3 regions of the Vibrio metoecus genome follow, and region 1 is predicted to be linked to each of the others. Evidence: predicted binding sites of a transcription regulator. Region 1 holds the regulator's gene; each other region holds the start of a gene.
The links. The regulator PurR, encoded in region 1, represses purine synthesis genes. The targets are predictions, from matches to a motif close to TNANGNAAACGTTTNCNTNA.
Positions count from the first base shown of each region.

Region 2: the regulator PurR is predicted to act here: its motif matches at 2,131-2,150, upstream of EPB59_RS03725 (NupC/NupG family nucleoside CNT transporter).
Region 3: the regulator PurR is predicted to act here: its motif matches at 7,546-7,565, upstream of metK (methionine adenosyltransferase).

Region 1 is NZ_CP035686.1:1,004,987-1,015,108, reverse strand. Features, by position in the region: gene mukB (chromosome partition protein MukB) at 1-1,995, opposite strand, end outside; gene mukE (chromosome partition protein MukE) at 1,992-2,714, opposite strand; gene mukF (chromosome partition protein MukF) at 2,695-4,032, opposite strand; gene cmoM (tRNA uridine 5-oxyacetic acid(34) methyltransferase CmoM) at 4,044-4,826, opposite strand; gene elyC (envelope biogenesis factor ElyC) at 4,943-5,770, shown strand; gene torR (two-component system response regulator TorR) at 5,876-6,580, opposite strand; gene torD (molecular chaperone TorD) at 6,805-7,467, shown strand; gene purR (HTH-type transcriptional repressor PurR) at 7,820-8,830, shown strand; cyclic di-GMP riboswitch class I at 8,989-9,074, shown strand; gene EPB59_RS04685 (TfoX/Sxy family DNA transformation protein) at 9,189-9,776, shown strand; gene EPB59_RS04680 (TVP38/TMEM64 family protein) at 10,058-10,122, shown strand, end outside.
Region 2 is NZ_CP035686.1:778,353-788,474, forward strand. Features, by position in the region: gene EPB59_RS03715 (lytic murein transglycosylase) at 1-952, shown strand, start outside; gene EPB59_RS03720 (LysR family transcriptional regulator) at 1,033-1,980, shown strand; gene EPB59_RS03725 (NupC/NupG family nucleoside CNT transporter) at 2,198-3,403, shown strand; gene EPB59_RS03730 (Ig-like domain-containing protein) at 3,646-6,186, shown strand; gene EPB59_RS03735 (NapC/NirT family cytochrome c) at 6,453-7,547, shown strand; gene EPB59_RS03740 (molybdopterin guanine dinucleotide-containing S/N-oxide reductase) at 7,570-10,017, shown strand; gene folD (bifunctional methylenetetrahydrofolate dehydrogenase/methenyltetrahydrofolate cyclohydrolase FolD) at 10,089-10,122, opposite strand, start outside.
Region 3 is NZ_CP035686.1:2,294,363-2,304,484, forward strand. Features, by position in the region: gene EPB59_RS10365 (phosphoglycerate kinase) at 1-1,000, opposite strand, end outside; gene epd (erythrose-4-phosphate dehydrogenase) at 1,149-2,174, opposite strand; gene EPB59_RS10375 (ligand-gated channel protein) at 2,332-4,275, opposite strand; gene EPB59_RS10380 (LysR family transcriptional regulator) at 4,420-5,316, shown strand; gene tkt (transketolase) at 5,383-7,380, opposite strand; gene metK (methionine adenosyltransferase) at 7,710-8,867, shown strand; gene EPB59_RS10395 (SprT family zinc-dependent metalloprotease) at 8,989-9,477, shown strand; gene xds (extracellular deoxyribonuclease Dns) at 9,605-10,122, shown strand, end outside.

The DNA.
Region 1 (10,122 bases):
AGCTAAACGCTCAATTTCGCTATCGAGTTTCGCGCGACGCTCGGCGAGCTTATCTTTCGCCATGGATTGGGCTTTTTCCAGCTCCAACACTTGCTGCATGTGCGCCATGACAGACTGACTATCCGCCAGTTCTGCACCACTTTGCTCGCGTAGCGTTTCTAACGCATCGTTGGCTTTGATCCATGCAGGCGCAATCGACTCAAAACGTGCGATTTGCGTTTGCAGTTCTTGCTCTTGATGGCGTAGCTGACCACGCTGTTCACGACAGTTTTCCTGCTCGGTTTCCAGCTCTTCTAGCAGTGCAGAGTGGCGCTCACGCTCTAACTCTACGGTTGCGGCATCATCCAACGCCACCATATGTTGCTTGTGGTATTGGGTTGCCAGCTCACGCACGCTGCGTTGTTGCTCAAGCTGACGCTCAAGGTCACGTTGTTGAGCTTGCCACTGCGCTTCATTTTGCACCACATGTTGAGCTTCACGCGCTTGGCGGATCACTTGCTGTGCTTGATGAGCTGCTTCACTGCGCGCTACCTCACCCAGTACGCGTTTCACCAGTTCAAACGCATGGTTGAACTGCTGCGCCGCGGCCGAAGACATATCCAGCTTGTGCTTGAGTGCCAACAGTTCGCTGGTGCGCGTTTCCTGCTCCGCTTTCAGTTGAGTTGCTAACGCTTGCGCACTTTCTGCAGTGAGTTCTGGCTTATCCAGTAAGCGGCGCGCTTTATCGAGCGCTTGCACGGCTTGTTGATATTGCAGAGCACGGGTCTGCTGCACATCAAGAGCTTGCTGATAATCGGCCAATTGCGATTTGAGGCTATCGACTTCCTCTTCGCTAATGATCGCACGCTCTTCAGCCTGCATCACTCGTTCATTGGCTTCTTCGACCACCATCATCTGCTCTTCGAGGCGGAAATTCAGCTCTTCGAGATCTTCTTGATAGCGTTCAATTTTTTCTTGCTGACGCAGCGCGTTTTGCACCAATTGCAAGTGGTCAGACGCGCCTTGGTAATCTTGCTCCAGCGCCGACTCTTGCTCAACCAGCAGTTCTAACTCTTCGTGAACACGGTTCAGCAAGCTGTTTTGTTCAATCAGGGTTTCACGAGAAGAGAACAGCTCACCGCGCAGAACTAAAGTTTGTCCCACTTTGTTACGACGATCATTGGCGTGGCGCATGTAGTCCGCGGCTACATAGTTGGTCGATTCGGTGATCAGGTGTTTGAACAGATCGCGATCCGCTTGCGTGGTCTTGATCGCTTCCAGCGTCATGCGGTTTTCACGCAGCGCGGATTCCATATCTTGGAACGCTTTCTTCACGCCGCCATTTTGTGGTAGCAGATAATCACGCAGTGAACGGGTGATTGCACTGGAAATACCGCCGTAAAGCGAAGCTTCAATCAAACGGTAGAATTTTGAACGGTCTGAGCTGTTACGTAGCTTTTTCGGGATCACGCCAAATTCAAACATCTGCGCGTGGTAGTCCACAATCGACGGGAAAGATTTGAAATGTGTGCCTTCAATATGACCCACAGCATCTTTCACTTCGTTGATTTGGCGAACACGCGCATGTTTGTCGGACACGGTTTCAATCAGCACATCCGTCGGCTTAATGTGACTAGGCAGACCTTGGATCAAGAAAGGTTTGATATCCACTTTCTTATCACGTCCCGCCACTTGTTGCAGCTTCACCGCAAACAGTAAACGTTGGTTACGTGAGTTCACTACATCCAACGCCGCGTAACACGCACCCGCTTGCAGCTTACCGTACAAACCTTTATCGCGCGAGGCTTGTGAGCTTCCGGCTTCTGTGGTGTTACGGAAATGGAGCAAGCTTTGGTCTGGGATCAAAGCGGTAATAAACGCCGCCATGGTGGTAGACTTACCCGCACCGTTACCACCAGATAAAGTGGTCACTAAATTATCAATGTCAAAGGTACGCGCAAAGAAGCCGTTCCAGTTGATCATGGTTAGCGATTGATATTTACCTCGTTCAATCATGCTTCATCTTCCCACTCGGTTTGCTCTTCGTCGTACTCGGCTGTTGGGTTTTCCAACAGGCTTTGCTGGCTTGGTTCTGGGGTATGCACCACGGCTTCACCATCACGGATTAGGCGTAGCTGCGCTTCACGCACATCACCGCCCAAACGCACATCCGCACCAAAACGAAATACCGCTTCAGTGATGCGGAATTTGCCCGTATCACCAATAGTGATCACCATACCGAGGCGACGTAAACGGCGCAGCGAAGTACGTACTTTTTCAAACAGCTTCTCGCGATCCAGATCCGAGCCGCTGGCACGGTTGGTCACCAGCTTCATCAGCTTCTTCTCTTCCACCAAGGTCAACAGCTCATCGTACAGCTCTTGGTTGGTGAAAATACCTTCGTGCGCTAAACGCTCAGGACTCAGATAGAGGAAGCAGAGCACTTTACCCACCAACATATCCAGCTCAGAGAGCACACTGCGGTTGATAAGAGAAGTGGAACGAGGACGCAGATAGAAAAAGCCTTCCGGCGCGCGCACCAGTTCGGTGTGGTAGCGTTGATAAAACAGCGCCAAATCCGGTTCAAAATCCGACAGGAAGGCGTGGTTATCCAAATCGTCACTGGAAACATGACGCCCCGCACGCAGCAAACTGTCTAACGCTGGGAACAGCGGGTTCGCAATCGCTTTGGCCAGATTCTCTGGCATGTATTCATTAATATCGGTCGATGACATTCGCTTGTACCTTTGCGCCAAAATCGTTGATCGCCGTCCAGTCAGGCTGGATAGCGCGGTAGTCGGACTCGGAGTAACCCAGCCTTACCGCTTGGTCGACAACCATTCGGGCTAAATCGAAATGATGGGTTCGTGGATGGCTGGCTAGGTAATCACGCAGCACAAGGGCTAAATCAATCGCTGCGCCCTGCTCTTTATGCACTTTCAGCATGTCGCCAATCCGCTGCGCAAGTTCATCGTTCACTTGTTGCAGTTCTTCGTATTCCACTTCCATCGGCACATGACCGGTAACTTCTTCGTCACGCAGGGTCAAGGTTTCATCACGCAGATCGGATAGACGTTCTGCATCGGCGAAAGTGAGATACCAAGGTTGTTCAAAATAGTCGTTCATTGACTGACGCAGACGTTGGCTGAACGCGCGGTTCTGGTCCATATCAATCGCGGTACGAATAAACTTGTGGACGTGGCGGTCGTAACCGATCCAAAGATCAATCGACTGCTGACCCCAGCTCGTGATGCGGTCAAGCTTCATCTGCAGCGCAAACAGTGTCTCTTCGATGAAGTCCAATTCCAGATCGCCATACACGCACTCCTGAATATCGAGGATTTGCGTTTGCAACTCATCGCCTGCCGCTTGCAAGGTATCTTGCAGCTCACGCAGTTTGGCGGAAGTTTCGGACAGCAAAGCTTCACAGTTGTTGATCGCATCGCGCCAATCTTTATTCAGCAAATCAGCAATCTGTTCTTTGACCGATTGTTGCTGCTCATCCATCACACGCTGGTTGAGATCGATGCGGTCAAAGATTTCACTGACCGAATATTTGAGCACACCAAACACGTTTTTGCGCCAATGAGCGACACTGCCACCCTGCTGCGCAGATTCCACGGCCTTCGCCATCTCATCCGCGACCATAGAGAGTTGGATGGATAGTTTGAGTTTGGAAAATTCGCGATGACGAACATAGTAATCGGTAATGCCGATCGCTAAAGGAGTCAGACGGTAGATGCTGGCACCTTCCGTCATTTCGCTGGTAAAGCGGCTTAATAAGCGCTGCTTGACCAGATCATTAATCGCATTGTTAGCCCGAAAGGCTGAGGCTTCTCCCGATTCTGCAAACAAGCGCGTCACTATCGCGAATGCATCGTGAAGTTCCCCTTCTCCGAGCTCTTCATCAAATCTTTCATTACTGAGCACAGCAATCGCGAGCAAAAATGCCAGCCGCTCAGTAGGCAGATTCAATGAGAAGTCATACTGTTTTACCCAAGTGACGAGTTCGTCGATGGGCTTTTGCACAGTATCCTGAGTAAACTCACTCATTGTGTTTCCTGTTATTGTTTTTTCTTAGCCCATACGTGAATGTATCGGCCCAATGAGAGGTAAGGCTCCTGACGGCAGAATTTGCGCTCCAGTGCCACCAAATCCTCATACTGGTATTCGCCCATGTTTTTCATGTTTCCGATGTAATCACTGAAACAACGAATACCGGATTTCCCGCAGATCTCAAAACCCGATTCTTCGATCCATTGGAAGACCTCTTCGGGGAGCAAGCCTTTCTGCGGTTGTAATTTAAACCTTTTACGGTGCGGCATATCTTCTAGCACGTGCGGAATGTTGCCACACACGGCGTTTTTGTAAACCAAACCGTGATAGTTGTAAAACATCACCGACACCATGCCACCCGGTCTAACTTGCGCCAACAAATTTTGCAACGCCGGTTTGGGCTCCGCTAACCATTCCATCACCGCATGAAACAGCACCAAATCCACGGGCGCATCAAGGTGTGCTTGAATCGTCTGCACTGGTGAGTGGACGAAGCGATACTGCTTAAGCAGGCCATTGTTTGCAATATCCTGTTCGGCCAATTGCAACATTTCCGAAGAAAGATCACAGAGTGTCACTCGATGCCCAAGGCGAGCGATTTTTTGCGATACTTGCGCCAAGCCGCCACCCGCATCGAGCACGTGCAAGGGAACTTTTTGCGTGTCCAGTTGACTGAGAAGCTGCTCCAAATCTTCCCAAACAATGACTTGGCGGATCTCACCTTTGTCAGAACCGTATATATTTTTTGCAAATTTGTGGGCAATATCGTCGAAATTGCGATCTTCTGTCACAGTAGCTTGAGTTATGATAACGAACCGTGCCTGCTATTCTGTCATACGAATGGCAGGAATAAAGAGGCTTCGACTCTTTTTATACTCAAGTGCTGTTTTTTCGGACTATTTTCTCTATGTTTGAGCTGAAAAAAATTTTTTCTTCACTGTTGATGCCTCTGCCAGCACTGCTGATCATTGGTTTCGTGGGCCTGATGCTGATCATGTTCACGGCAAAACGTAAAACTGGCTGCCTAGTGGTATTATTCTCTCTCACTGGGTTATTTCTGGTTTCCTTTCAACCTGTGGCGACTCGTTTGTTGATGCCCCTTGAACGTACTTACACGGCATTTTTACCCGTAGAAGGTACTCTTGACTACGTGATGGTGCTCGGTAATGGCCATGTGGTTGATGATGACATCCCCCCCACCTCCGAGCTTACTCGTGCCGCACTTATGCGTTTAACGGAAGGCATTCGTATTAGTCGTATGTATCCGGGTTCTAAGCTTATCCTCTCCGGTTACGCTGGCGGCAGCGAAGTTAGCCACGCTCGGATGATGGCGCGTGTCGCTTTGGCGTTAGGCGTACCTAAATCGGATATTATTTTGCTGGAAACCGCCAAGGATACTTGGGAAGAGGCACGCCAAGCGGCCGCTTTCGTGCAACAAAAGCGTATGGTGCTCGTCACCTCAGCAAGTCATATGAAGCGCGCGATGCGCGAATTTGAATCGGCAGGTTTAACGCCAATTCCAGCACCAACTAACTACTTAGGCCATCTCAATATTGTTCAGCCTTGGGATAAATACATTCCTAAATCGCGCTATCTTGAGCAAACCGAACAGTATTGGTACGAAACCTTAGGCCTATTGTGGCAAAAACTGCGTGATACTGTTGCCGGTGATGGCAGTGAACAGGTACAGGTAGGAACGCCCTCTGTCGTAGAAGAAGCTCCGACAACGCCCTAATCGTTCCCCCTCCGCTAAGTCGTTACAAACATAAAAAAACCGGCAATATGCCGGTTTTTTATGTTTGGGATGAGCCTAATGCAAACACATTGAGTGTAAATCAGTTTAATCCCCTGCAAACATATACCCTTCACCGTGAACGGTGACAAAAATTTGCGGGTTCTTCGGATCCATTTCCATCTTGGCGCGCATACGTCGAATCAACACATCAATAGTACGATCGTTTGGCGCATCCACACGATGACTGATCATGTTCAAAATACGCTCACGACTCAGCACTTGATTAGGATAAGAGGAAAGTGCAACTAACAACTCGTATTCTGCTTTGGTGAGTTTCACCGGCTCACCATTTCGGCTCAAAGCACGACGCTGTATATCGAATGTCCACTCACCAAAGTAAACCAACGTATCGTCTGCCTTCTCGCTGTATTTATCGCGGCGAGCCAACGAAATACGCCACAACAAGTTTTTCACTCGAACTTGTAGCTCACGCAAATCGACGGGTTTAGTCACATAATCGTCGGCGCCCATTTCAAGGCCAACAATTTTATCGATACTGTCTGTGCGTCCTGTCACTAAAATAATGCCAATCTCCGACTGGCCACGCAGTTCTCGCGTCAATAACAGTCCATCTTCACCAGGCAAATTAATATCCAGCAAGACTAAATCGATGTCATTGAGCTCAAGTGCTTCTCTCATTTGTGCGCCACTTTCCGCTTCTGTTACTTGGTAACCTTCATTTTGAAAGTAACCGCTTAACTTACTACGGGTGACGAGGTCATCTTCAACCACAAGTACGTGATAACTCATAGTGCACCATTTTAAATAACGGGATTTATCGCTCACTCATTCTATTCATATTTGTTAATAACTCGAGAAATATCGTGAGAAAACTCACCTTTCCTTGATACAACGCAAGCTTTATTTAACAGATTAACAACGTATTCTTTTCTTTTCACAAACTGTCATATTTTGCATGATTGCTGTTCATTTTTATGGTTTAGACTACGCGTCAATCGATTGGGAGAGCAAACATGATCCAAGAACTGAATATCCTCAATGAAAAACGCGCAGAAATTTATTGGTGGCTTTCGAGTCTCTTTTTTAAAGAACTGACTGAACAAGATATCGCCCATTATCACTCAGTTGAAATCCGTACTTTCTTAACCGCACTTGCCGATGAGGAAAGCTTAGCGATGGAAGTGAAAAGTTTGATCGATGCACTCAATCGCTTGCAAGATCGCCAAGATGCACAGTTGGAACTTGCCGCTGATTTTTGCGATCTATTTTTAAAGTCCGATCGTGACTCAGCGTTACCCTATGCATCTGTCTACACAGACAAAGGATTACTCAATGGCAAGCCCGCACAACTCATGCGTGAATTACTCAGCCACTATAACGTGAATGTGGATCCGAACCTTAATGAGCCCGCCGATCATCTCGCGATTCAACTCGACTTTCTTGCGCATCTTGTTATCAGCAATACCCCGAATAAAGAAGGCTCCGAGGTTAACTCAGCTCTCAAGACACAATCTGATTTCATTACTCAACACTTATTGAGTTGGTTACCCCTTTTTGTTGAACGTTGTACTCAGTTTGATGCGTTTGGTTTTTACGCGGCGGCAGCTCGGTTAACGTTGGCATTTTTACAGCAAGATCAACGTTACATCGATGAACTAGGTCAGCGCATTCAATAACAACACGTCTATTTTTATGCCCCTAACTTTACCATTGCAAAAAGCCAGGGGCATAAACAAATCAATTGTGAAAGAACTTAAAGTTTGATGAATGAATTTCGTTGCGGCGGATACATTTGCAGTCTAAAATCCACCCGCAAACGATAAAAACGAATAAAAATGTAAACCGCTGTTTCTTGGCGGTTTTTGTATTTTTATTACTTTAGGCATGATGATTGAAGCGCTTTACGTACGGTATATGTAGTTCCTCGCCGCACAGAGTGTGAAGATTCGCTCAGTCTCGCCTTACTTCTGCTGATTTAATTAACCAATAACATTCGCTGGCATCAGCAGTCATCGACAGGAACACTCTATGGCTACGATTAAAGATGTGGCGCGCCTTGCAGGCGTGTCTACCACCACCGTTTCTCACGTTATCAATAAAACTCGCTTTGTGGCAGAAACCACCCAAGAGAAAGTGATGGAAGCGGTTAAGCAACTCAACTATGCACCGAGTGCGGTCGCACGTAGTTTGAAGTGCAACACTACACGCACCATTGGCATGCTAGTGACTCAATCAACAAACCTGTTTTTCTCGGAAGTGATCGATGGTGTGGAAAGCTACTGTTACCGTCAAGGTTATACTTTGATTCTGTGTAACACGGGCGGCATCTATGAAAAGCAGCGTGATTATATTCGCATGCTGGCCGAAAAACGTGTGGATGGCATTTTAGTCATGTGCTCTGACCTGACTCAAGAGCTGCAGGAAATGCTCGACGCTCACAAAGACATTCCAAAAGTAATCATGGATTGGGGCCCAGAAACGTCGCACGCTGATAAAATCATCGATAACTCAGAGGAAGGTGGCTATCTCGCGACCAAATATCTGACGGATCGTGGACATACCGATATTGCCTGTTTAAGTGGTCATTTTGTCAAAGCCGCTTGCCAAGAGCGTATTCAAGGTTTCCGCCGAGCGATGGCTGAAGCGCACTTACCCGTGAATGAAGATTGGATTCTAGAAGGTAATTTTGAGTGTGATACCGCAGTCCTTGCCGCCGACAAAATCATTGCTATGGATAAGCGCCCAACTGCCGTATTCTGCTTCAACGACACCATGGCATTAGGTCTAATGAGCCGTTTGCAACAAAAAGGGATTCGTGTTCCTGAAGAAATATCCGTGATTGGTTACGATAATATCGAACTGGCCGAATACTTCTCTCCACCACTGACCACAGTGCACCAACCTAAGCGTCGTGTGGGTAAAAATGCGTTCGAAATTCTGTTAGAGCGTATTAAAGATAAAGAACACGAGCGCCGAATTTTCGAGATGCATCCTGAGATCGTCGAACGCGACACTGTGAAAGACTTGACAAAATCCTAACTTTCTTGACAATTCACAGAGCCTATATTTGAAAGCTTGTCACATAAATATGACAAAACTAATGTAGAGCGAGTATTATTAACATGGCTCATTCTCACAATTGAAATATCAGTATGTGAGAATGACCCAAGTTTGGTTATTTTTTATCAGGAAAAATGTCACGCACAGGGCAAACCATTTGAAAGAATGGGACGCAAAGCCTCCGGCCTAAACCAGAACATAGGTAGGTAGCGGGGTTACCGATGGCAAAAATGCATACACTATGTTGACTCATCATTGACACGGCAGTTGCATGCTTTTGCTAATTTTCTCGGACCTGATTTGGTGGCGTATGTAACAATACTCCGAGACTAACAGCATGGATAAACCAGTATTAAAAGATTCAATGCGGCTCTTTGAGCAGCTAGGACGTGTGAAATCTCGTTCAATGTTTGGTGGCTTTGGTATTTTCGTCGACGAAACTATGTTTGCGCTTGTGGTTAACGATACTCTGCACATCCGTGCAGACGATGCCACAATCGAAAAGTTCAAGCAGCAAGGTTATGAACCTTATGTTTACAAAAAGCGTGGTTTCCCCGTCGTCACTAAGTACTACGCTCTACCTGATGATTGTTGGAGTAATCCAACCTCTATCCTAAGTGAAGCTCGTATTGCGCTTGAGGTCGCTAAGACCGAACGTGAAACACAAGCACAAGCGAAGCCTGACCGTTTGAAAGATCTTCCCAACTTGCGTTTAGCAACGGAAAGAATGCTCAAAAAAGCCGGTATCGAAAGCGTTGAGTCTCTACACTCTTTCGGTTCTGTTGAAGCGTATAAAGCCATTCAACGTACCCATTCGGCAGAGGTTAGTCTTGAGCTGTTATGGGCTTTAGAGGGGGCAATCGAAGGTAAACATTGGTCAGTGATCCCACAAAATCGTCGTGACGAACTACTAAGACACCTTTGATTTCTCGTTTTGAGTTTGTCTTTCCTCGCCAAGTTTGTATGAATACTTTGAGTAAAATCTGATAACGCGTCCACACGGGCGCGTTATTTTTTTGAAAGAAATACGGCGCTTCCCCTGTCTTCTACTTCATAGCCCTAGTTCATACCAATCGGGCGAATTTATTTTGAGTCGATATACTTATACCCAAGTCCTGATGCATTGCCTTCATTACCAATGGGATAAGATATTCCACTTATGGCTATCAAAAGCCTCAATATCAAAGTGCTGACTAGGTACCACTCATGAACAAAAAGCTCATTATTGCCCTTATTTTGATCGCGATAACGGCGATCTTGGTGACACAATT
Region 2 (10,122 bases), 230 kb from region 1:
AGTATTGGGCTTGACTCTGTCAGCACCAGTGCTCGCCAATGAAGTCAGTTTTGAACAATATGTGGAAAGCTTAAAACAGCAGGGACGTCAGGAGGGAATTTCTGATCGTGTTCTTGAAGCGGCTTTTCGAAATGTTGAATACAAACCCCGTGCGGTGGTGGCGGATAAAAACCAACCAGAGAAAAAACTGACGTTGGATGAATATATTCCACGTGCAGTGCCGGAGTGGAAGGTTAAACAAGCTCAAGCTTTGTATGAAAAGCATTATGATGAATTGCAGCGCATTGGGCAGCAATACGGCGTGCAACCCAGATTTATAGTGGCGTTGTGGGGGGTAGAGAGTAATTTCGGTGCGCTGACGGGTAACTTCAGTGTGATTGATGCTTTATCGACGCTGGCTTATGAAGGTCGCCGTGAAGAGTTTTTCCGTAAAGAAACCATGGCCGCTTTGCAGATTTTAGAACAAGGCCACATTGCCCCTGAAGCAATGAAAGGCTCTTGGGCGGGCGCGATGGGTCAATGCCAATTTATGCCAAGTTCATTTTTGAATTTTGCCGCAGATGGCAATGGCGATGGCAAAAAAGACATTTGGGGAACGCGTTCAGATGTGTTTGCTTCCACGGCGAACTATCTTAGCCAGTCAGGATGGGATGACAAATATACTTGGGGACGCCAAGTAAAAATCCCTCAAGGCTTTGATCATAATTTGGAAGGGCGTCAGCCAGAAAAAGGTAAAACGCTGCAAGAGTGGGGCAAACTGGGCGTAACGCGTTATGACGGTAAGCCACTGCCGGTGCTTTCTGACGACATGAAAGCGTGGCTGATCATGCCGGATGATGAAGCCGGGCGTATTTACCTCGTGTACAACAACTACAATGTATTGATGAAGTGGAACCGCTCATACTACTTCGCTCTTGCAGTTAGCCATTTGGCGGATCGGATCAAATTCTGAGTGCTGCCTATCCAACACAAGGGCTCATTTGAGCCCTTTGTTTTTAGGTCGTTAGAGTATTTTTACGGAGACAATCAAGCTTGCTTGCTGAACGCGCTAGCCAAATGGCTTTATTTGCGGTGTTAATTCAACATCAAAGTTTCACCGCCGCCGCGCATGCGCTAGGGGTGTCGGTTTCCCATGTCAGTAAACAGCTTGCCGCGTTGGAAGCCTCGCTAGGGGTAAAGTTGGTGCAGCGTACCACGCGCAGTTTCACTCTGACCGATGCGGGAAATCTCTTCTACTCTCAGTGCCGTGAGCTGCTGACGATTGTGACCAATGCACAAAGTGAAATGGAAGATCAGCGTGATGAGGTGGCAGGCCTCCTCCGGCTTGGTTTATCGCAATCGTTCGGTACTTTGCATGTGTTACCTGCCTTAGAACAACTTCGCCAGCAGTACCCCGATCTTAGAGTCGAAGTACATCTGTTTGATCATAAAGTCGATATGCTTAAAGAAGGGCTCGATTTGTGGATCACCAGTAACGAGCAACTGCCGGAAGGCTATGTGGCGCAACGCATTGCAGATTGTCGTTTTGTGGTGGCTGCATCAGCAGAATATTTACTGCGTCATGGCACTCCGACTCAACCAGTGGAGCTGATGGATCATAACTGTTTGATTTATCGTAGTTGGGAGCGTGATTATACGCGTTGGTCATTCAGTCGGGATGGGCAAAGTCAAACCGTTAAAGTCTCCGGTAACTATTCAGTCGATTTGGCAGAAGCGGTGCGCGATGCCGCTGTGGCAGGGTGGGGCATCGCCTACTTAGCGACATATTTACTGCGTGATGAATTTCGTACAGGGCAGTTGATTCAACTGTTTCCTGAATGGTGTGCCAACCAGCAAATGCCGTTTTATGCGGTTTACCCAAGCCGTCAACATATGCCGAAAAAGACTTCGGCGGTCATCGAGTTCATCAAACATACGCTAGGCAATCCTTGTTATTGGGATTCACGCTTACAACCTTATGTGCGCTTTACCACGGGATAAGGCGTAATCGATTGTTGCTGATTTTCAAAAGATATTTTCCAAATGGAAAAGATAAGTTTTAAGCAAACGTTTAGTCTCAATAAAATCAGCAAGTTATGAAAATTCGCACTTTACGCCCCAGTTCAGTAATGAGTGATTAACAAACTGACCTTGCGCATACGATTTCCTTCACTAAAATCGCCGCTTTTCCTGTTCTACTCACATTTTGGGCGGCGTTATGTCATCACTCCTCGGTATGGGCGCAATTTTGCTGGTTGCGTGGCTATTTTCTACCAATAGAAAAAATATCAATTTGCGCACAGTCTCGTTAGCGTTACTGCTGCAAATTTTCTTCGCGTTACTGGTGCTGTACGTGCCAGCCGGTAAAGATGCACTGAATAGTGTGACAGGCGCAGTGTCACAACTGATCAACTATGGACAAGACGGAATTGGTTTTGTGTTTGGTGGCCTTGCCAATGGCAGTGTGGGTTTTGTGTTTGCGATCAATGTCCTCGGCATCATCATTTTCTTTTCCGCACTGATTTCTGGCCTTTACCATTTAGGCATCATGCCGAAAGTGATCAACCTGATTGGCGGTGGCTTGCAGAAACTGCTTGGCACAGGCCGTGCGGAATCCCTTTCCGCTACCGCAAACATCTTTGTCGGTATGATTGAAGCGCCGCTGGTGGTAAAACCTTATCTCCATAAAATGACGGATTCACAATTCTTTGCGGTGATGACGGGCGGCTTAGCTTCGGTTGCAGGTGGTACTTTAGTGGGCTATGCCTCTTTAGGCGTGGAACTTAACTACCTGATCGCAGCAGCATTTATGTCTGCGCCAGCAGGGCTATTAATGGCGAAAATCATGTTGCCTGAGACCGAAAAGGTTGATGTTGTAACGGCAGAAGATGAGTTGGATCTGCCGAAGGCAACCAATGTGGTTGAAGCCATTGCCGATGGTGCGATGTCGGGTGTGAAAATTGCCGTTGCGGTGGGCGCGACTCTGCTCGCTTTCGTGAGTGTGATTGCTCTGCTAAATGGCTTGTTAGGCTGGGTTGGTGGCTGGTTTGGCATCGAGCTGAGCTTTGAACTGATCATGGGTTATGTTTTCGCTCCTGTGGCGTGGCTGATTGGTATTCCATGGCAGGAAGCGATCACCGCAGGTTCGCTGATTGGTAATAAAGTGGTGGTGAACGAATTTGTGGCTTTCATTCAACTCATCGAAGTGAAGCAGCAGCTGAGTGCACACTCACAAGCGATCATTACTTTTGCTCTGTGTGGTTTTGCGAATATTTCCACCATGGCGATTTTGATTGGCGGTTTGGGCAGTTTGGTGCCTGAGCGTCGCGCCTTTATTTCAAAATACGGCTTCCGTGCGATTGGTGCAGGCGTATTGGCTAACCTGATGAGCGCATCGATCGCTGGGGTGATTTTATCTCTGTGATCACAGATTGATGGATTGAGGCCAGCGAGTATGCTGGCCTTTTTTATGGGCTTTTTGGCCAAGGCAAATAAGCTATGTTTCGATTCGTGAATCGCGCCGAAAAAGTATTGAAAGCGATGTTTCATCGAACTGTGTGCAGTGACACTGTGCCGAGAATCGTAAACTATTCAGTCGATTAACATGCAAAACTTTCACTCTAGAGTATTAGTTATAGGCGATATCATCTAATACAGGAGAGAAACATGAAGCGCTATTGCTTAGCGGCAGTAATTGCCGCCAGCTTGGGAGTAAGTTACTCCGCACAAGCTTACAATTGTGCCGGTGTGCCAGTGTGGGACAGCAACACCGTGTATGTCAGCAGCGACAAAGTTCAAAAAACCAACACCGCTTATCAAGCGCGTTACTGGACTCAGGGTAACGATCCGGCAACCCATTCTGGCTCATGGGATGCATGGCAAGTTCTTGGCCAATGTGACGGGGGAAGCAATAATCCTCCTCAAGTTTCCATTCAATCGCCGCTCAATAATGCCAAGATCCCACAAGGCTCCGTCGTCGGATTACAAGCCAATGCCTCAGATAGCGATGGCAGCATCACTCAAGTGGAATTTTTAGTCGGCACACAGCGTATCGCGATTGACCAGCAAGCCCCATACCAAGTGGATTGGACGGCAACGCTAGGAGCTACTTCAGTGACCGCGATTGCGACCGATAACCAAGGCGCAACATCAAGCAGTACGGTGAACATCAGCGTAACGCCTACCGGTAACCCAGTTCCGCCAACTGTGACGTTGACTAGCCCGACGGGTAGTGAACAGCTAACCGTGGGCGATGTTCTAGCCGTGGCCGCAAATGCCACTGACAGTGATGGCACTGTCAACGCCGTTGAATTTTATGTTGATGGTCAACTTGTTGTGACCGATAGCTCTGAGCCTTACCAGTTTAATTGGAATGCCGCAGTCGGCAGCCATACCTTTAAAGCCAAAGCCATTGATAACGACAACCAATCTACCGTGAGCCAAGAAGTGACTTTAACGGTCAGCAGTGGCTCGAATGCAGGTTGCGCGGGTTTACCTGTTTATTCGGCGGGAACCGCGTATTCGGCAGGGCAGTTGGTACAAAATAAGAACCAAAAATACCGCTGTGATATCGCCGGCTGGTGTTCTTCCAGCTCCGGTTGGGCGTATGAGCCAGGTGTTGGAAGTTATTGGAAAGAAGCATGGAGTGGTTTCGGTGCTTGTTCAACCCCACCTGTAGTGACATTAACCAACCCAACGGCTAACCAAGTGATTCTTGCTGGCTCCACTGTCAGTGTGGCGGCGCAAGCCAGTGATGCCGATGGCTCGGTCACGCAAGTGGAGTTTTTTGCGGGCAACAACAGCTTAGGGGTGGTGACTCAAGCGCCTTACGCGGTTAACTGGCTAGCAACCACCACGGGGAATCAAACCCTGAAAGCAGTGGCCACGGACAACGACAGTAACACCAGTGAAAGCGCAGTCAGCGTGACGGTGAGCGATCAAGATCTTGTGGTTTCACTGACTTCGCCGACATCCGGTCAAACCGTTGGTCTAGGTAAACCGGTTAACATTGCCGCCGATGCCACGTCACTAACCAATAATGTGGCGAAAGTGGAATTCGTGGTCAATGGTGCGGTAGTGGCAACGGATACAACAGAGCCTTTTGCTTACAGCTGGACGCCGAGTGCGATTGGTAACTATACCGTTGCAGCGAAAGCGACCGATGCTGCAAGAACGAGCGTGACCTCTTCTGCAGCCGCAATCAGCGTGGTAGAGCAAACTCAGAAGAAACATCGTCTGATCGGTTACTGGCATAACTTCGTCAATGGTGCGGGTTGCCCAATTCGTTTGGCGGATATGCCACAAGCGTGGGATGTGGTTGACATTGCCTTTGCAGAAAATGATCGCAACAGTACAGGAACGGTGCATTTCAACCTGTATGCCGGTGATATTTACAGCAGTTGCCCTGCGCTCGATCCTGTGCAGTTCAAGCAAGATATGAAAGCGCTACAAGCGAAAGGCAAAGTATTTGTGCTCTCTCTTGGTGGTGCGGAAGGCACGATCACTCTTAATAATGATCAAGATGAAGCCAACTTTGTGAACAGCTTAACGGCATTGATCAAAGAGTGGGGCTTCGATGGATTAGATGTGGATCTCGAAAGTGGCTCGAACCTTGTTCATGGCTCACAAATTCAAGCACGCTTAGGCCGAGCATTGAAGCAAATCGAGAAAAACATCGGTGGTGATATGTTCCTCACTATGGCGCCTGAACACCCTTATGTGCAAGGTGGTATGGTTGCCTACAGTGGAATTTGGGGCGCTTACATTCCGGTGATTAACGAAGTGCGTGACACGCTCGATATTCTACATGTTCAACTCTACAACAATGGTGGTTTGCCTAATCCGTATACCCCGGGGGCTGCACCAGAAGGCTCCGTGGATATGATGGTCGCCCAATCAAAAATGTTGATTGAAGGCTTTACTTTAGCCAACGGGACACGCTTTGAACCATTGCGTGACGACCAAGTGGCCATTGGTTTGCCATCAGGTCCAAGTTCGGCAAATTCTGGGCAAGCACCAACTCAAAATATCCTTGATGCGCTAGATTGCTTAACCAAAGGAACCCGTTGCGGCACCATTAAACCGGCCTTTGCCTACCCTAATTATGCTGGGGTAATGACCTGGTCAATCAACTGGGATCAACATGACGGCTTTAATTTCTCCAAACCGGTTGGGGATAAACTTAGCCAGATGAATAATGCTCAGTAAATCCGTTAGTTGAGTTTCTATGTTCGCCATTTTCACCCCAGTTACGCTGGGGTGAATTTTTTATGGCACTTGTTTAGAGAGTTACCGATAAGTAAAGAGGTTGGTTGAAATCCGTGGAGGGTAAGTGAAGATAGCCCGCGATAGGTTTGACTCAACATCACATAAGCACGCTTTTCGTAGCACGTATATGATGCGGATCAATATCTCATACCTCAAAAGGGGTAGGATGATCGCATATTTATAAATGTGAAAGGATATGTCAGCGTATGTCGATCAAAAAAAGGTATGTTGCACTGCTTGTTGCCATTGGTGTGGCAATTGGCTGGGTCACTTTAGGTGGCAGTGCAGCTGTGATGCATTACACCTCAAACACAGAGTTTTGCCTCTCCTGCCACACTATGGAAACCCCTTATAAGGAGTATCAAGGTTCTGTTCACTTTTCCAATGCGAAAGGCATCCGTGCTGAGTGCGCTGATTGCCATATTCCTAGTGATCCGGTTGATTACCTCATCACAAAAGTGCGAGCTTCCAAAGATATCTACCATGAGTTTGTCACTGGTAAGATTGGCACGCCTGAGAAGTATGAGGCTCACCGCCAAGAGTTAGCCGAGACAGTATGGGAGCAAATGCGCGCCAATGATTCGGCAACGTGCCGCTCTTGCCATGATTTTGATGCGATGGAGCCATTTGAGCAGTCACCGGAGTCGGTGAAAATGCACGACTACGCCAAAGCCAACAATCAAACCTGTATCGATTGCCATAAAGGGGTTGCACACTTTGCGCCTGAAGCGGAGCTCGATAGCAAAGCCTTTGAAACCTTGATGGCCTTTACCGAAAAAACGGCCGCTGACGCGCAGCGAGTTTACCCCGTAACCGCGATTGCGATGGGTGAACTGGGTACGATTAACCCGACGACTGCTCTGGATGTTGTGAGTACCAAGGGCGATGAACGTACCGTGCAAATTAACGCTTACCAAATGAAAGGTGCCGAACAAGTTCTGTATATGGGCGAAGGGCAACGTGCGGTTGTGGCTACTTTAACTGAGCAAGGCCAACAAGCACTGCAAACGCAAAACTACAAGACAGATGCTTATGGTAACCAGTGGCGTGCAGTGAGTTTGACTGCGCAAATCACTTCCCCAGTGGTGGATAGCTTAGAACCGGTTTGGTCATACGCAGAACAACTCGATAACGTTTATTGTGCAACGTGCCATGCCAAGATCCCGTCTAATCACTTTACGGTGAATGCTTGGGGACCAGTGGCGAAAAGTATGGGAGAACGGACAGATATTTCTGCCGAGAACCTAGAAATTCTCACCAAGTTCTTCCAACACCACGCCAAAGATGTGGTTGGTCACTGAGTACAAGTAGAGGGATAACGTTATGACTAAAATCACCCGTCGTGGATTTTTAAAAGGCACTGGTATGGCTGCTGGTGCAATGGCTTTCACTTCATTCTCGCCACTCTCTGTTGCCAGTGATAATGCGCGTGGCAAAGGCGTGTTAACGGCTGGACGTATGGGGCCACTTCTCTGTGAAGTGCAAGATGGCAAAATGGTTGCGACCAAAAATGCGCTGGCGCAAACCGTACCGAACAGCTTGCAATCGACAGGCCCTGATCAGGTGTATACCCAAGCGCGGGTTAAATACCCTATGGTTCGCAAAGGCTTTTTAGCGAACCCTGCCGCGCCGAAAGGAGTACGTGGCAGTGATGAGTTTGTCCGCGTATCGTGGGATGACGCGTATCGCTTAATCCATGAGCAGCATATGCGCATTCGCAAAACCTATGGCGCTTCATCGGTATTTGCTGGCTCTTATGGCTGGCGCTCCAGTGGCGTGCTGCATAAAGCTCAAACTTTATTGCAACGCTATATGAGTATGGCGGGCGGCTATTCTGGCCACTTGGGCGATTACTCAACCGGCGCGGCGCAAATCATCATGCCGCACGTGGTTGGTTCGATTGAAGTGTATGAGCAGCAAACCACTTACCCCGTAGTGCTAGAGCACAGTGATGTGGTGGTACTGTGGGGGTTAAACCCGATCAACACGTTGAAAATTGCGTGGAGCTCGACCGATTGCGCAGGCCTTGAGTTCTTCCATCAACTGAAAAAATCCGGCAAAACCATTATCGGTATTGATCCGATCCGCTCTGAAACCATCGAGTTTTTCGGTGAGCAAGCCCAATGGATTGCCCCACACCCAATGACGGATGTGGCGATGATGATGGGCATCGCGCACTCGCTGATCAAACAAGGTAAGCACGATAAAGCCTTCTTGGACAAATACACCGTAGGCTACGATCGCTTTGAAGCGTATTTGCTGGGTAAAGAAGATGGCGTTGAAAAATCCGCGCAATGGGCAGAAGGCATTTGTGGCGTACCAGCCAAGCAACTAGAAACGCTGGCTGAGATTTTCAGCAATCATCGCACCATGCTAATGGCAGGCTGGGGTATGCAGCGTCAGCAATATGGTGAGCAGCGTCACTGGATGGTGGTCACCTTAGCCGCGATGTTGGGGCAAATTGGCTTGCCGGGCGGTGGTTTTGGTTTCTCCTACCATTACTCGAATGGCGGGAACCCAGCGCGTGACGCGGGTGTACTGCCTGCGATTTCGGCAGCTATCGGCGGTGGCTCTTCAGCGGGGAATGATTGGGCGATTTCAGGGGCGACGCAAAGTTTCCCGGTCGCGCGTATTGTTGAAGCGTTAGAGAATCCGGGCGCGACCTATCAACACAATGGTCACACGCTGACCTTCCCTGAGATCAAGATGATCTGGTGGGCGGGCGGTGCCAACTTTACCCACCATCAAGACACCAATCGTCTGATCAAAGCGTGGCAAAAGCCTGAGCTGATTGTGATTTCAGAGCCGTATTGGACAGCGGCGGCGAAGCATGCCGATATCGTACTGCCGATCACCACAACGTTTGAGCGTAATGACCTGACCATGACGGGTGACTACAGTAACCAACACTTGGTACCGATGAAACAGGTGGTGGAGCCACAAGGCGAAGCGCGTAACGACTTTGATGTGTTTGCCGATATGGCGGAAATGATCCGCCCCGGAGGCCGTGATGTGTTTACTGAAGGCAAAACCGAGATGGAGTGGTTGTACGGTTTCTACAAAACCGCGCAGAAAAGCGGCCGTGCAGCACGAGTGGCGATGCCAAACTTCAGTAAGTTCTGGGAAGATAACCAGCTGATTGAAATGAAGTGGAATGCGAAAAATGCTCAGTTTGTGCGTTACGCCGATTTTCGCGCGGATCCGATCCTCAATCCATTAGGCACACCGAGCGGCAAGATTGAGATTTACTCTAAGACTCTGGCGGGCTTTAATTTGCCTGATTGTCCAGCCCATCCAACGTGGTTGGCTCCCGACGAATTTACAGGTAATGCGAAGCAGGGCGAGTTGCAATTAATGACGGCGCACGCAGCGCACCGTTTGCACAGTCAATTCAACTACGCTCAATTGCGGGAAGAGTATGCGATTGCTAACCGTGAGCCGATCTGGATCCACCCAGAAGATGCGGCATCACGTGGCATTCAAACGGGCGATTTGGTTCGTGCCTATAACCAACGTGGCCAAGTGTTGGTCGGCGCTTTGGTGACGGATCGAATCAAACAAGGCTCAGTTTGTATTCACGAAGGCGGCTGGCCAGATCTGGATGCAAAAAGCGGCTTATGTAAGAACGGTGGAGCGAATGTGCTGACTTCAGACATTCCGACTTCACGTTTGGCCAACGGCTGTGCAGCGAACTCCTCGCTGGTGCGTATTGAAAAATACACCGGACCTGCGTTGGAGCTCACCGCATTCATGCCACCGAAAAATGGCTAACCGCGAAGAAAACGGTAATAGAAAGCCGAGGCAGATGCCTCGGCTTTTTTGTCTTAAGGAGGAATGTCGAATTACCGTTCAGTATGAAACTGCTCACACGCCATC
Region 3 (10,122 bases), 1.3 Mb from region 1:
CTTCAGATTTCGCGATCGCTTCTGCGATACCACGAGTACCCGCTTCAAAGTTCTTGAATTCGAATACGCCTACTGGGCCGTTCCACAGGATAGTTTTCGCGTTTTTCAGGATCTCAGCCAGTTCAGCGGTTGAGTTTGGACCCAAGTCGAAAATCATGTCGTCGTCTTGAACTTCAGAAACGTGTTTGATTTCTGCTTCTGCGTTCTCATCGAATGCTTTGGCACACGCCACGTCAGTCGCAACTGGAATTGCACACTCTTCCATCAGTTTCTTCGCTGTTTCAACAAGGTCAGCTTCGTACAGAGACTTACCTACGTTGTGACCTGCTGCTGCGATGAAGGTGTTCGCGATGCCACCGCCAACAACCAGTTGGTCAGCGATTTTTGACAGTGACTCAAGTACAGTCAGTTTCGTTGATACTTTTGAACCACCAACGATCGCTACCATTGGGCGAGCTGGTTTGTCCATTGCTTTGCCTAGTGCTTCAAGTTCGTCAGCCAGCAGTGGGCCTGCACAAGCGATAGGAGCAAACATGCCAACGCCGTGAGTAGAAGCTTGAGCACGGTGCGCAGTACCAAAAGCGTCCATCACGAATACGTCACACAGTGCTGCGTATTTCTTAGACAGCGCTTCTTCGTTTTTCTTTTCGCCTTTGTTGAAGCGAACGTTTTCCAGAACAACCAGTTCACCTGCGTTCAGTTCAACGCCATCGATGTAGTCTTTCACTAGGCGAACTTCGCAGTCTAGTGCATCGTTCAGGTAGTTAACCACTGGTAGTAGAGAGAACTCCTCAGCATACTCACCTTCAGTTGGGCGACCCAAGTGAGAAGTGACCATTACTTTAGCGCCCGCTTCCAAGCAGTGCTTGATTGTTGGTAGAGACGCAAGGATACGTGCATCAGAAGTCACTTTGCCGTCTTTTACTGGTACGTTCAGGTCAGCACGAATAAATACGCGTTTACCTGCAAGATCCAGGTCAATCATCTTGATTACAGACATGATTTGTCCTCTCAAACTATTTAAAGAAATGAAAATTCTGCAACTCGGCGACCCTGCCGAGTCGGTAAAATCTTAGCTGTTTACCGATATGGGGATGCGTTCTTCAGGTTTCAATATCCAAACCTGATTTGAAGTGCATGCTTAGCCTTTACTGCGTGGCTTGCATTGCCAAAGCGGTATCTAACATCCGGTTGGCAAAGCCCCATTCGTTATCACACCAAACGAGCATTTTCACTAACTGCCCGTTACTGACTCTCGTTTGTGTTCCATCCACAATCGCGCTGTGCGGATCATGGTTAAAATCGATGGAAACCAAAGGCGCTTCAGTATAGTCAACAATGCCACGTAATGTACACTGAGATGCGTTCACAATGGTTTGATTTACGTCATTAACTTTCACATTTGATTTAATTGTGACACTTAAATCCATCGCGGTCACATTTACAGTGGGAACACGCACTGAAATCGCTTCAAATTTGTTAGAAAATTTCGGAAATATTCTTTCTATACCTTTGTGCAGCTTGGTATCAACCGGAATGATGGATTGGCTCGCGGCACGGGTACGGCGCAAGTCAGTATGGTACGCATCAATCACTTGTTGATCGTTCATTGATGAGTGAATCGTGGTAATGGTGCCCGAATCAATGCCAAATGCGTCATCCAATACCTTGATGATCGGCACTATGCAGTTAGTGGTGCAAGATCCGTTAGAAACGATTTTATGCTCAGCGGTTAGGGTTTCATGATTCACACCATAAATGATGGTGTTGTCGAGATCGCTAGCACCCGGATGGGAAAATAAAACTAACTTCGCGCCCGCATCAATATGCTTTTGACCATCTTCCTGACAACCAAATACGCCAGTACAGTCGAGGACTAAGTCCACACCTAAATCACGCCAAGGTAAGAGAGGAATTTCAGAAAGATGCAGAATGCGGATTGAGTCATACTCACCATTTTGATGGTGAACGTAGATATGCTGCTGATCATGGCTGATTTTTTTGCCAAAGCGACCGTGGCTAGTATCGTACTGAAGGAGATGCGCCATCGCATCCGGTTTGGCAAGTTCATTAACCGCAACCACTTGGATGCGATCACTTTTGCCACTTTCATACACAGCGCGTAATACGTTACGCCCAATGCGCCCAAAACCGTTAATTGCTACCCTCAGCATCTTGTACCGCCTATCGCTCTCAGATTGGTTGGCAATAGTAACCGATACTCTAGGCTTTGGCACGGCGATCCTGTGCAATAAATGATTCCACCACCGATCGCAAAACAAGCAGAGGATTGGCGCTGCCGCCAATCCTCTGAACCTCTACCTCTAATAATTAGAAGGCAATGTCTAAGCCCAACCAGTAGCGGCGGCCATCTTCCACATAACCATATTCGGCATAGTTCACTTCCTGATCAAACAGGTTGTACACCGCGGCTTTAAGCGTTGCGGTATCGGTGAGCGCATAAGTCACGCCAGTATCGATAAAGGTGTAGCTTGGCGCGATGAAATCATTGTTCGATGCCCCACCTTCCGGCTGCATCTCCTTGCCACGATAGTTGAGGTTAGCCCAACTGCTTAGGCGATCTGTGGTTTGCCAACTCAAGTTGGCATTAAACAGATGCTTAGGTAACTGCAATAGTGGACGGCCAGCAAAATTCCCGGTTTTCTGCTCCGAGTGGGTGTACGTGTAGCTAGATGACAACTCAATGGTTTCCGTAATTGGCAAGCTTAAGGTTGCCTCTGCACCATAGGTTTCGGCTTCATCAATATTCACACGATAAGTAGGATCTGCGCCCCATTGGTTTGGCCCATCGGTACAGATATTGGCAGGGCAAGCGACGCGAGTGATCTTATCTTGAAAGTCATTATGGAAAGCGGTTAACGATGCCGAGAGACCCGTGCCAGCGCTGTACACCAAGCTCAACTCTTTATTAACGGAAGTTTCAGGCTTGAGATTCGGGTTGCCATAAATATTACCGCCCTTACTCACTTGTCCCCAATCCGGCGTCACTTCACGTAATTGCGGTGCACGGAAGCCAGTAGAAACACCACCTTTTACTGTCCATAGAGGATCGAGATTCCATACGCCATACACACGTGGGCTGAAGTGGCTGCCGTAGTTTTTATCATGATCCAGACGTCCACCAAAAGTCAGGCGGAATTGCTCTGCGAGCGCCCATTCATCTTCAATGAATCCCGCCCATTGAGCGTTGGAGATATGCGTGCGAGATGAAATTTTGTTGGAGGTTTTATCCTCTAAACTTTCGTGTTTACCTTCCACACCAAAGCTCAACTTATGCTCACCAATAGGAGCCACTAACGTGGATTTGAACACAGTGTTGTCAATGCTCATCTCACGAGACTGATTGGTATTTTCTTCGTATTGCAGATAGGTATCGGATTGCCCAACGTTTTGCCAATCCCCTTGGTGAGAAACGGCAATATGATTGCGACGATACTCATTATCCGTCTTGCTGCCGCTGGATTGCGCCGACTTGCCCACGTTATTTTCGCGATCTTGGGCTGATAAACCGGCTTCCAGTTGCAGTTGATGATCTGGATTGAGCTGGTAGTTGAGCTTTGAGGTTAAGCTGCGCAGTGATTTATCGCCGTAACCATGCTCAATTTCGTCTTCATCGCGTTGTGTGGTTTGCCCGTAGACTTGCAGCGATAGAGCATCACTTAAAGGTCCTGTCACAAAAAAGTTAGCGCTTTGTTCATCGCCTGAGGCGCGATTTTCTTGCACCACGGTCGATAGCTGCACATTGCCTGACCACTGCTGCTGATCTTTACGAGTGATGATGTTGATCACGCCGCCAATCGCATCCGAGCCGTACAGCGTAGACATCGGGCCACGGATCACTTCAATGCGTTCAATCGCTTGCAGAGGCGGCAGCCAACCTTGCTCAATGCCCGGACCATCGCTGTTTGGACGGGTCTGACGTGAGGTTTGACGTTTACCATCCACCAAAATCAAAGTGTAGCTTGAGCCCATACCACGAATGCTGATGTCGGTTTTATCGCCACCACCCGTCACGGTTACGCCTGGAACGCCTTTTAGCGCATCGGTCACATCACGGTAATAGCGAGATTCCAGATCTTCTCTTGAAATCACACTGATACTGGCTGGCGCATTTTGAATGGCTTGCGCGTATCCCGCCGCAGTGACCACCATGGTTTCATCCGCTTTCGTCGCTTCTTGAGCAAAAGCGCTAGCCGAAAACATTAAGCCAAGCGTCACAGATAAACTGACGAGGGATGGATTGTGTCTGGACATTTACCTCTCCTTTAAATGATAATTATTCTTAATTTCAGAAGCGGATTATTCATATATTCTGTATTGGAGATAGATCGACACATGGAATAGTGCGGACCAAATATGGAACGTCTGTGGTAATTATTCTTTAAAGGTCAAATACCTATGCAAGATCTCAGCGCCGTAAAAGCTTTCCATGCGCTTTGCCAACATAAGAGCCTGACTGCCGCAGCCAAAGCACTTGAACAACCTAAATCCACCCTGAGTCGCCGCTTGGCACAGCTTGAGGAGGATTTAGGACAAAGTTTGTTGATGCGGCAGGGCAACCGCTTAACGCTCACCAAAGCGGGGGAAGTGTTTGCGGTTTACTCAGAACAGTTACTTGAACTGGCGAATAAAAGTCAGGAAGCGTTGCAAGAATTGAACAATCAAGTCACTGGCGAACTCACGCTGGTGGTGCATCCGAATTTGATCCGTGGTTGGCTCAGCCAAGTGTTGGATGAGTTTATGCAGCAGCATTCGACATTGAAGATCCGTTTACTCAGCCAGTTTCAACACAGTGATGAGGTATTTGAGCCCGATTTGATCATTTGGATTGAACACGCCGCCCCCATGGGTTATCGCAAAGAGCGCTTAGGCTATTGGCGCTATGCCGCTTACGCCTCTCCCAAATATTTGGCCCATCGAGATAAACCCACCCATCCTCGTGAGCTGATTCATCACCCATGGATTGATTTTATTGCTTGTCGGCGCGCGGAGCTTGAACTGCACCATCCAGAGTTCGGCAGTTATTCACTGCCAGCACTAGAGAGTCGTTTACAAAGCGATAATCTTGCCATGCAAGCCGATGCGATTGCTAAAGGTCGTGGTATTGGTTTGCTTCCCACTTGGTTTGCCAATGGTTTTGAAACGGCGCATCCGGGCAGCCTCATTCCTTGCGTCAACGGATGGCAATCACAGCCAACAGAAATCAACTGCTTCTATCCGCTCGGTCGTCACCCACTTCGGCTGCGCCTATTCATTGATGCGCTCCGCCAAGCAAGGCCTGATGAGTGGCAATAAAAAATCCCGCCGCAGCGGGATTTTTTATCATCGATTTTTCTTTGCTTCACAAAGAATGGCTTTCAATTACGCCAGCAGTTCTTTGGCTTGTTTCACGACATTTTCAGTAGTGAAGCCAAACAGTTTGAACAGCTCACCCGCTGGTGCTGATTCACCAAAGCTGGTCATACCGATGATGCGACCGCCAAAGCCGACGTACTTGTACCAGAAGTCGGCAATGCCCGCTTCAATCGCGATACGCTTGGTGACTGCAGATGGCAGAACGGCTTCACGGTAGGCTGCATCTTGCTTATCAAATGCGTCGGTCGATGGCATAGAGACCACGCGAACCGCTTTGCCTTCGGCGCTCAGTTGCTCGTAAGCGGCAACCGCGAGTTCAACTTCAGAGCCTGTTGCAATCAGAATGAGTTCAGGTTGACCTGCACAATCTTTCAGGATGTAACCACCTTTGGCGATGTTCGCGACTTGCTCTGCGCTGCGTGGTTGCTGCGCGAGGTTTTGACGCGAGAAAATCAGCGCAGATGGCGCATCTTTACGCTCAATCGCCAGTTTCCACGCCATCGCTGATTCTACTTGGTCACATGGGCGCCATGTGCTCATGTTTGGTGTCATACGCAGGGAAGCGATTTGCTCAACCGGTTGGTGGGTTGGGCCATCTTCACCCAGACCGATAGAGTCATGGGTGTACACTTGGATGTTTTGCACTTTCATCAGTGCTGCCATACGCATCGCGTTACGCGCGTATTCCATAAACATCAGGAAGGTCGCGCCGTAAGGCACAAAGCCACCGTGCAGCGCGATACCGTTGATGATGGCGGTCATACCAAACTCACGCACACCGTAGTGGATGTAGTTGCCTGAGAAGTCTTCTGCTGTGAGAGACTTAGAGCCAGACCACATGGTGAGGTTAGAAGGCGCTAGGTCAGCTGAGCCGCCCATAAATTCTGGCAGCAGTTTGCCGAACGCTTCCAGCGCATTTTGTGATGCTTTACGCGATGCGATGTTGGCAGGGTTAGCTTGTAGGTTGGCGATAATCTCGCTGGTTGCTGCTTCCCAATTCGCTGGCAGCTCACCGGCTACGCGGCGCTTGTATTCAGCAGCTTCGGCTGGGTAAGCTTTCGCGTAAGCGGCGAATTTCTCATCCCAAGCGGCTTCTTTGCTTGCGCCTGCGGCTTTGGCATCCCACTCTGCGTAAATGTCAGCTGGGATTTCAAATGGAGCATATTCCCAACCCAAGAATTCACGCGCGGCTTTGATTTCATCGTTGCCCAGAGGAGCGCCGTGACAGTCGTGTGAGCCCGCTTTGTTTGGTGAGCCGAAACCGATGATGGTTTTGGTACAAATCAGCGTTGGGCGAGAGGTTTCTGCTTTCGCCGCTTCAATCGCAGCGTTAATTGCATCTGCATCGTGGCCATCAACCGCAGGGATCACATGCCAGCCGTACGCTTCAAAACGTTTTGGTGTGTCGTCTGAGAACCAGCCTTCCACGTGACCGTCGATAGAAATACCGTTGTCATCCCAGAATGCAATCAGTTTGCCCAGACCCAGTGTTCCCGCCAGTGAACACGCTTCGTGCGAGATACCTTCCATCAAACAGCCATCACCCATGAACACATAAGTGAAGTGGTCAACGATGTCGTGACCCGGTTTGTTGAACTGCGCCGCCAGTGCTTTCTCAGCCATCGCCATACCTACGGCATTAGTGATGCCTTGGCCTAGAGGGCCCGTGGTGGTTTCGATACCCGGTGCGTAACCGTACTCTGGGTGACCCGGTGTTTTTGAGTGCAGTTGACGGAAATTTTTCAAATCGTCAATCGACAGCTGGTAACCGCTCAGGTGCAGCAGCGAGTAAATCAGCATAGATCCGTGACCGTTAGACAGTACAAAACGGTCGCGGTCAGCCCAGTTTGGGTTTTGTGGGTTGTGGTTTAAGTGTGAACGCCACAGTACTTCGGCGATATCCGCCATGCCCATTGGGGCTCCCGGGTGGCCAGAGTTAGCTTTTTGAACGCCGTCCATGCTCAGGGCACGGATAGCATTGGCAAGTTGTTTGCGAGAAGACATGTCGACTCCTAAATGGGAAGTAAGCGAAATGAATGGATGCGGAAAATCAGTGGCGGCTATTGTCGCAAAGCCCCCCTGCTGCTGCAAACGATTTACTGGTGCTTTGCTCCGATTTTGTCACACTTTTTAGCACATTCTCGCTTTGTAGTGGCAAAGCTGACTTTTTTAAGCAAACGTTTGGTTATGGGCTAAACAGAAAAAGAGCTTGTAATTTGAGCGCTCGACACTAGAATAGCCGTCTAGATGTAGAAACGCCTACAAAATGTACGAAATTGATCGGTAGCGCCACTTCATGCCGTTACCGAATAACCACAAATATTGGAGCTATCATGGCGATTAAGCACCTGTTTACTTCAGAATCAGTATCAGAAGGCCATCCAGATAAAATTGCAGACCAGATCTCTGATGCAGTGTTGGACGCAATTCTTGAGCAAGATCCTAAAGCTCGCGTTGCTTGCGAAACTTACGTAAAAACTGGCATGGTGATGGTGGGTGGTGAAATCACTACTTCCGCTTGGGTTGATATCGAAGAGTTAACTCGTCAAACCGTTCGTGAAATTGGTTACGTGCACTCAGACATGGGCTTTGATGCCAACTCTTGTGCAGTACTGAACACCATCGGTAAGCAATCGCCAGACATCAACCAAGGTGTTGATAAAGCCGATCCTAAAGAGCAAGGCGCGGGCGACCAAGGCATCATGTTTGGTTATGCAACTAACGAAACTGAAGTGCTGATGCCAGCACCAATCACCTACGCACACCGTCTGATGCAGCGCCAAGCAGAAGTTCGCAAAAACGGTACGCTGCCATGGTTGCGTCCAGATGCGAAATCTCAAGTGACCTTCCAGTACGACCAAGGCAAGATCGTGGGTATTGATGCCGTGGTTCTGTCTACTCAGCACTGTGACTCTATTTCAACGCCTGACCTGCGTGAAGCGGTAATGGAAGAGATCATCAAGCCTGTTCTGCCAGCAGAATGGCTGAGCAAAGAGACCAAATACTTCATCAACCCAACCGGTCGTTTTGTGATTGGTGGTCCTATGGGTGACTGTGGTCTGACAGGTCGTAAGATCATCGTTGATACCTACGGCGGCGCAGCGCGTCACGGTGGTGGTGCATTCTCTGGTAAGGATCCATCCAAGGTTGACCGTTCAGCGGCTTACGCAGCGCGTTACGTTGCGAAAAACATCGTTGCGGCGGGTATGGCTGATCGTTGTGAAATCCAACTGTCTTACGCAATCGGTGTTGCTGATCCAACGTCTATCATGGTGGAAACTTTCGGTACTGAAAAAGTATCTCAAGAGATCATCATCGAAGCCGTTCGCCAGTTCTTCGACCTGCGTCCATACGGTCTGCAAGAGATGCTGAACCTGCTGCAACCTATCTACAAGAAAACAGCAGCTTACGGTCACTTCGGCCGCGAAGAGTTCCCTTGGGAAGCGACAGACAAAGCCGCGCTGCTGCGTGACTTCGCTGGTCTAAAATAAGCATTATTTCAAGTCACCGCTGACAAACGGCGAGGATTGCAATAGAGTTCAAGGCCCTTTCTCATGAAAGGGCTTTTTTTATGAGTTCGATGATAGGGTTTTTAGAGGTAGAAATTCGCTAATGGTTCGTTTTGATCTGCACTGCCAAGCTGAGCAGAAAATCAAACAGTGTATCGCCACCGCCAGCGAGGCTTTGCAACGCCCTTTTAAACTACCTAAGCTCAACTACCGTTTACGCGGGCGCGCCGCCGGTAAAGCCTATTTACAGCTGTGGGAAATCCGCCTTAATCCGGTGCTGTTTGCCGAAAACGTCGATGACTTCCTCCAGCAAGTGATCCCACACGAAATCGCTCATCTGATTACGTATCAGCTTTATGGACGAGTACGTCCACACGGTGCCGAATGGCAACAAGTGATGAAACAGGTGTTTCAACTCGAACCCAAAACCACCCACACGTTTTCTGTTGCTTCAGTACAGGGCAAAACCTTCCACTACCGCTGTGCGTGCCGCGAATACCCCCTCACCATTCGTCGCCACAATAAAGTGCTGCGCGGTGAAGCCACCTATCGCTGCCAAAGCTGCCAACAAAACTTGATCTACCAAGCCTAACCTTTGATTGACAGAGGCCACCTCTATAGGCTTTGCCTTTCCCTCGCTAAAAACTAACAAAAGCATCAACGACAAAGGTAATTTATGAGTGTTAGACTGATAAAAAACCTACTTATCTACGTCTATCATGCTGATTATCCGTTTAATAACCGCTTTTATGGCGAGCTTGCCTCTCCTCACCTTTGCCGCCCCCATGTCTTTTAGTCATGCGAAAAATGAAGCGGTGAAGATTTACCGTGATCATCCGGTCTCTTTTTACTGTGGCTGCGACATTCGCTGGCAAGGCAAAAAAGGCATCCCTGATTTGGAGAGTTGCGGCTATCAAGTACGTAAAAATGAGAATCGTGCTTCGCGTATTGAATGGGAACATGTAGTCCCAGCTTGGCAATTTGGTCATCAGCTGCAATGCTGGCAACAAGGTGGCCGCAAAAACTGCACTCGTACTAGCCCAGAGTTCAATCAGATGGAAGCCGATCTGCACAACCTCACTCCAGCGATTGGCGAAGTAAATGGTGATCGTTCCAACTTCGGTTTCAGTCAATGGAATGGTGTCGATGGTGTCACCTACGGCCAGTGCGAAATGCAAGTGAACTTCAAAGAGCGCGCAGCCATGCCGCCAGAACGAGCACGCGGGGCAATTGCGCG